DNA from 3 places in the Mesorhizobium sp. M0778 genome. Region 1 is predicted to be linked to each of the others. Evidence: riboswitches for the same ligand, from Rfam matches in the RefSeq annotation. Region 1 holds a riboswitch; each other region holds the start of a gene.

Region 1 (2,266 bases):
GTCGAGATTGAGAAGCGGCGGCGCCATGTCAGCTTTCAGGTAGGGGAAAAGGATGCGCGAGCAGCAGTGCGCGGCCGCTGGCCAGCGCGATTTCCAGCCGGCCCTTGACCTCGTTGGAAATGGTCAGCGACGAGCCGAAGGCAACCTCGACATGGGCGAGCGGCCATTTGGCGCCGGTGACTGTCAGGCCGGCGAGATCCGAAAAGCCGAGCACCGAAAACAGCGTACCGTCGACATAATCGAAGCCAGTCTTTCCAGGCAGCAAAGGAATGCCTTCCTGTGCGCCGCTGGTCAAAAGCACTTCCGTCCCGCCTTCCGCCAGCCGGACGCTCAGCGCCAGATGCAGGAAGATGTGGTCGGTGCGTTTGCCGCCGAAGGCGCCTGCCAGCACAAGTCTGGTCGCACCGCGTTCGAGCGCGGCGGCGATAGCGAGTTCACCGTCGGTCTTGTCCTTTTCGGCGGGAAACACCTGCCGTGGCACGGCGGCCAGATCCTCCGGCAAATCGGCAGGTATGGAATCGAAATCGCCGACCCAGAGTTCCGGCATCAGGCCCAGCATAAGGGCATGGCCGATACCGGCATCGGCAGCGATGACGCGGGAGCCTTCGACCTGGCGGTCGAGCAGCGGCGTGCGGATGAGATCGCCGCCAAGCAGGATGGTGAATGTGCTCATATCTCGTGGCCCTTACCAGCCCTGCCCCGGAAACGGAAGATGAAACGGCAGACGAAACGGAAGGCTGGGCTTTGGATGCCCGGCAAACTTCCGCTTGCGCAGCACTTCGGCCGGGCCTATGTGTCGAAACGCTCTAACGGGGTGCCGGACGCGATCTTCGCGGACCGGCTGAGAGGCAAGACTGCCAACCCGCTGAACCTGATCCGGTTTGTACCGGCGGAGGGATTAGACGTTTCGGACAGCCCGACGCCTCAATTCCTTTCAACGCGAACGAAGGAGGCGCCGATGCGCAGTTTTTTCCACGCTCTTGTCTCGATTATCCTGCTTGCAGCATCCGCGCTCGCCCTGCCAGGGCAGGCATCGGCACAGGATAAGCTGACCGTCTATACCTATGAAAGCTTCACCGCCGATTGGGGTCCGGGACCGGCGGTGAAGAAGGCCTTCGAGGCCGAGTGCAGCTGTGTCGTCGAATTCGTCTCGGTCGCCGACGGCGTGGCACTGCTCAACCGTGTGAAGCTGGAAGGGGCCGCGACCAAGGCCGATATCGTGCTTGGCCTCGATACCAATTTGACCGCCGATGCCAAGGCAACCGGCCTGTTTTCGCCGCATGGCGCCGTGTCGGACGTCAGTGTGCCGGGCGGCTGGAGCGACGATATCTTCGTGCCGTTCGACTATGGCTATTTCGCCGTTGTCTACGATACCGAAAAACTGAAGAGCCCGCCGAAGAGCCTCAGGGAATTGGTCGAGGGCGATGCCGGCGACAAGATCGTCATCCAGGATCCGCGCACCTCGACGCCGGGCCTTGGCCTGCTGTTGTGGGTCAAGTCGGTCTATGGCGACAAGGCTCCGGAAGCCTGGGCCAAACTCAAGGCAAAGGTGCTGACGGTGACGCCGGGCTGGAGCGAGGCCTACGGCCTGTTCACCAAGGGTGAGGCGCCGATGGTGCTGTCCTATACCACTTCGCCAGCCTACCACATGGTTGCCGAAAACACCTCGCGCTACCAGGCGGCGTCCTTCGAGGAAGGCGAATATCTGCAGATCGAAGTCGCTGGGATCACCACCAAGGGCGCGAAGAACCCGCTGGCGGAAAAGTTCATCGCCTTCATGACCGGGCCGAAATTCCAGGATCTCATTCCCGAAACCAACTGGATGTTCCCGGCCGGCAAGACCGACAAGCCGCTCAATCCGGCGTTCGACAAGCTCGTCAAACCGACCAAAACCTTGCTGTTCAGCTCGGAAGAGGTCGCCGCAAATCGCAAGGCCTGGGTCGACGAGTGGCTGGCGGTGATGAGCAAGTAGCTCGGATTGAAAGATGATCGCCCTACGGCGCCCCCCTCTGTCCTGCCGGACATCTCCCCCACAAGGAGGGAGATTGGCCGTCATGCCGGCTTTCGCCAATCTCCGACATTGCCGGAATGAGCGGAGCGCTGAACCTGCCAACCTCCCCCCATGTGGGGGAGATGTCCGGCAGGACAGAGGGGGGCGCGAAGGAACGCAATCCTCGCTAAGAATCTCGAATCTGGTGGTCTAGCGTGCAACGCGCGCCATCATCGGATACCCGCGTCGCTGCCGGTATCGTCGCGCTCGCCGCCA
Region 2 (2,266 bases), on a different contig from region 1:
CCATGCGCGGCTTCAATCCGCCGGGAGTGGTCTTTCCCGTCTCGGCCGCGATCCTGGACCAGATCAACGAGTACAGGGGCGTGCTCGAGAGCTATTCGCAGCGCCTTCTGCCATTGGTGGAATGGGAACCGACGCCGCAATTCAACGTCCGGGTGCTGAATGACACCGGTGATTTCTACCGGTTCTTCGATGCAACCCCGCACGCCGAATTCCTCTATGCCTGCGTTCAGCGGACGATCGAACGGGACCTTCCCGAGGAAACCGCATTTCTGCAGCGCTACGATCAGTTCCGGCAGCAGGTGGACGCCTTTATTGACATGCCCGAGCGGTTGACCGATCTGCTCTTCCGTTTTCTTCACCAGAATGATGGACATCTATCGAACCGCGCGCGCGAAAAGGAATTCGCCACGCTGACCAGTGACGAGGCAGGAAGAATCGAGGCGATCTACGCGCAAACCTTTGGTGCCCATTGAAGGTGTGATCATCAGGATCGATTTTTAGTCCGACGGTTTGTAATTCCCTTGTCCCTGCCTTCATCTCCGAGGCTTGACTTGTCGCCGAGACATGCACGATTTTTTCCGCACGGTCTGACCGGCCGCCGATCAGCCGCGGCCAGAACGCGCTTGACAAACCGGAGCCGTCCCGTCCAACCTCACGCATTCACCAGGGGAGTCCCGGCAAGGGGCTGAGATACTGCTGGCATTCGCGGCGCAGTGACCCGTTGAACCTGATCCAGTTCATACTGGCGTAGGGACGGTGCAAGCGCTTGCGGGAGTTTACGCCCGAGGTCCTGTTTCGGCAGGTCGACAGAAGCGTCTTTTCATCCTCCCGGCACAGAACTGGGTCTCCAATGCAACGAGCAAAGGAGCCTCAAGATGAATGCCCTCACCCCCGCCGTCTCGACGGGACCGCTGCCCGCCTCACGAAAAATCCACAAGCCCGGTGCCATCCACCCGCAGATCAGGGTGCCGATGCGCGAAATCTCCGTCCATCCGACGGCCGGCGAACCGCCCGTCACCGTCTACGATCCGTCCGGCCCCTATACAGACCCGACTGTCGAAACCAGCATCGAAAATGGCCTTGCACGGCTTCGCCACGAATGGATTACGGCGCGCGGCGATGTCGAGGCCTATGACGGCCGCCATGTCCGGCCGGAGGACAACGGATTCGCGACGGGCGAACGCCTGACGCCGGAATTTCCCATTCGCCATCAACCGCTCAGAGCCAAAGCAGGCAAGGCGGTGACGCAGCTTGCCTATGCGCGCGCCGGCATCATCACACCCGAAATGGAGTTCGCCGCCATCCGCGAGAACCTTGGTCGCGAGATCCTGCACGGCAAGCTTGAGCGCGACGGCGAGGCTTTCGGCGCGACACTGCCCGATTTCGTCACGCCGGATTTCGTGCGTGATGAGGTGGCGCGCGGACGCGCAATCATTCCCGCCAACATCAACCATCCCGAGAGCGAGCCGATGATCATCGGTCGCAATTTCCTGGTCAAGATCAACGCCAACATCGGCAACTCCGCCGTCACATCGTCGATGGCTGAAGAGGTCGAAAAAATGGTGTGGGCGATCCGCTGGGGCGCAGACACGGTGATGGACCTGTCGACCGGCCGCAACATCCACAACATCCGCGACTGGATCGTCCGCAACGCGCCGGTTCCGATCGGCACGGTGCCGCTCTATCAGGCGCTCGAAAAGGTCGGCGGCATCGCCGAGGACCTGACCTGGGAGGTCTACCGCGACATGCTGATCGAACAGGCCGAACAGGGCGTCGACTATTTCACCATCCATGCGGGCGTGCGGCTGCACTACATCCCGCTGACCGTTGACCGGGTCACTGGCATCGTCTCGCGCGGTGGCTCGATCATGGCCAAATGGTGCCTGCATCATCACCGGGAAAGCTTCCTCTACGAACATTTCGCCGAGATCTGCGACATTTGCCGCGCCTATGACGTGTCCTTTTCGCTGGGCGACGGCCTTCGTCCTGGCTCGATCGCCGACGCCAATGACGCAGCACAATTCGCCGAGCTGGAGACGCTCGGCGAGCTGACACAGATCGCCTGGGCGAAGGATTGCCAGGTAATGATCGAAGGCCCCGGCCACGTGCCGATGCACAAGGTCAAGGAGAACATGGACAAGCAGCTCGCCGTCTGCGGCGAGGCGCCGTTCTATACGCTTGGGCCGCTGACGACCGACATCGCGCCGGGCTACGACCACATCACCTCCGGCATCGGCGCGGCGATGATCGGTTGGTTCGGCACCGC
Region 3 (2,266 bases), on a different contig from region 1:
ACTGTTGCTGTTCGGAATGCTCGGCTACGGTTCCAACGGCAAGCTCAACGACGACTCCACGAACGCCATCGACGCTCATGGTCGCGGCTTCTATAAGAGTTGGGGTGGGAACTGGGCTTTCTGGGCTGGCGCCACTTACAAGCTCAACGAGACAACTTCGTTCAACCTTCAGCTCTCCGGTGATCAGCTCAAGAACCATGGTGTCGCTGCAAACGTCGCCTATGCGTCTCTTCCAGATTTCACAGTTACGGCGGAACTCGACTATAGCCGCTACGGCAACTTCGCCGTCGGCAAGGTGGACGCTTCCAACGTGAACTGGACCAATGCCAACAAGAAGAGCGGTGTCGCCGGAATCCTGCGTTTCGAACGCTCATTCTAACGCGATTAAAGGGTTGAGTTCCGGTTGAGCGGACCAATCTCGCAACACTCCAACGTCGCATGAAGCTATACGAGATTGGAGCCTCGATCTCGGGGCCGGACGATGTTTCATATCAGATCTGGTCCGGATGATCGCGCAGGCGATATTCATCGCTCGATTATGTGTTTTGATCCGCAGCTCTTTCATTTCCACATCCCTTCCGCCCGCGTGACGGACCCTGCCATCCAGCAGTACCCGGCCGGGTTTTGCGAACTCGAAGGCCCAGTCGGGTGAGGAGGTGTTCAACTTGTTGATCGATTGTGGGGTGTGGCCCGATGCACTTGAAAATCGCAAATGGATCGCCTCCGTTCAGCCATCCCCGCGGAAATTCGAGCGCGAGAGAACAAGCTCCAGAGCATAAGCGAGGCTGATCGAGGAACAGACGATTCTCAGGCAACGCTCCATCCGATCTTGCGCCTGGCCGAGACGATCGCCCGACGATCAGCTGCGGCCAGAACGCGCTTGACAAACCGGAGCCGTCCCGTCCAACCTCACGCATTCACCAGGGGAGTCCCGGCAAGGGGCTGAGATACTGCTGGCTTTCGCGGCACAGTGACCCGTTGAACCTGATCCAGTTCATACTGGCGTAGGGACGGTGCAAGCGCTTTGCGGGAGTTCACGCCCGAGGTCCTGTTCGAGCAGGTCGACCAAAGCGTCTTTTCGTCCTTCCGGCACAGAACTGGGTCTCCAATGCATGAGCAAAGGAGCCTCAAGATGAATGCCCTCACCCCCGCCGTCTCGACGGGCCCACTGCCCGCCTCACGCAAAATCCACAAGCCCGGTGCCATCCACCCGCAGATCAGGGTGCCGATGCGCGAAATCTCCGTCCATCCGACGGCCGGCGAGCCGCCCGTCACCGTCTACGATCCGTCTGGCCCCTATACAGACCCGACTGTCGAAACCAGCATCGAAAAAGGCCTCGCACGGCTTCGCCACGAATGGATTACGGCGCGCGGCGATGTCGAGGCCTATGACGGCCGCCATGTCCGGCCGGAGGACAACGGCTTCGCGACGGGCGAACGGCTGACGCCGGAATTTCCCATTCGCCACCGACCGCTCAGAGCCAAAGCAGGCAAGGCGGTGACGCAGCTTGCCTATGCGCGCGCCGGCATCATCACACCCGAAATGGAGTTCGCCGCCATCCGCGAGAACCTTGGTCGCGAGATCCTGCACGGCAAGCTTGAGCGCGACGGCGAGGCTTTCGGCGCGACACTTCCCGATTTCGTCACGCCGGATTTCGTGCGTGATGAGGTGGCGCGCGGACGCGCAATCATTCCCGCCAACATTAACCACCCAGAGAGCGAGCCGATGATCATCGGCCGCAATTTCCTGGTCAAGATCAATGCCAATATCGGCAACTCCGCTGTCACCTCCTCGATGGCCGAAGAGGTCGAAAAGATGGTCTGGGCGATCCGCTGGGGCGCCGATACGGTGATGGACCTGTCGACCGGCCGCAACATCCACAACATGCGCGACTGGATCGTCCGCAACGCGCCGGTGCCGATCGGCACGGTGCCGCTCTATCAGGCGCTCGAGAAGGTTGGCGGCATTGCCGAGGATCTGACCTGGGAGCTGTACCGCGACACGCTGATCGAACAGGCCGAGCAAGGCGTCGACTATTTCACCATCCATGCCGGTGTGCGGCTGCACTACATCCCGCTGACCGTCGACCGGGTCACTGGCATCGTCTCGCGCGGCGGCTCGATCATGGCCAAATGGTGCCTGCACCATCACCGGGAAAGCTTCCTTTACGAGCATTTCGCCGAAATCTGCGACATCTGCCGTGCCTATGATGTGTCCTTCTCGCTCGGTGACGGCCTTCGTCCCGGCTCGATTGCCGATGCTAAC

The links. A riboswitch is a leader RNA that binds a small molecule or an ion and turns the genes downstream of it on or off. The one in region 1 is predicted to bind thiamine pyrophosphate.
Region 2: it holds a riboswitch for thiamine pyrophosphate, as region 1 does, so the genes downstream of both, thiC (phosphomethylpyrimidine synthase ThiC) here and thiB (thiamine ABC transporter substrate binding subunit) in region 1, are expected to answer to the same signal.
Region 3: it holds a riboswitch for thiamine pyrophosphate, as region 1 does, so the genes downstream of both, thiC (phosphomethylpyrimidine synthase ThiC) here and thiB (thiamine ABC transporter substrate binding subunit) in region 1, are expected to answer to the same signal.

Annotation. Positions count from the first base shown of each region.
Region 1 is NZ_JAMYPA010000001.1:441,474-443,739, reverse strand. Features, by position in the region: gene NKI22_RS02260 (ABC-F family ATP-binding cassette domain-containing protein) at 1-27, opposite strand, end outside; gene NKI22_RS02255 (thiamine diphosphokinase) at 29-673, opposite strand; TPP riboswitch at 801-915, shown strand; gene thiB (thiamine ABC transporter substrate binding subunit) at 959-1,972, shown strand; gene thiP (thiamine/thiamine pyrophosphate ABC transporter permease) at 2,206-2,266, shown strand, end outside.
Region 2 is NZ_JAMYPA010000015.1:144,587-146,852, forward strand. Features, by position in the region: gene NKI22_RS21120 (Fic family protein) at 1-473, shown strand, start outside; TPP riboswitch at 656-772, shown strand; gene thiC (phosphomethylpyrimidine synthase ThiC) at 876-2,266, shown strand, end outside.
Region 3 is NZ_JAMYPA010000029.1:64,931-67,196, forward strand. Features, by position in the region: gene NKI22_RS28280 (porin) at 1-379, shown strand, start outside; TPP riboswitch at 913-1,029, shown strand; partial or broken gene thiC (phosphomethylpyrimidine synthase ThiC) at 1,133-2,266, shown strand, end outside.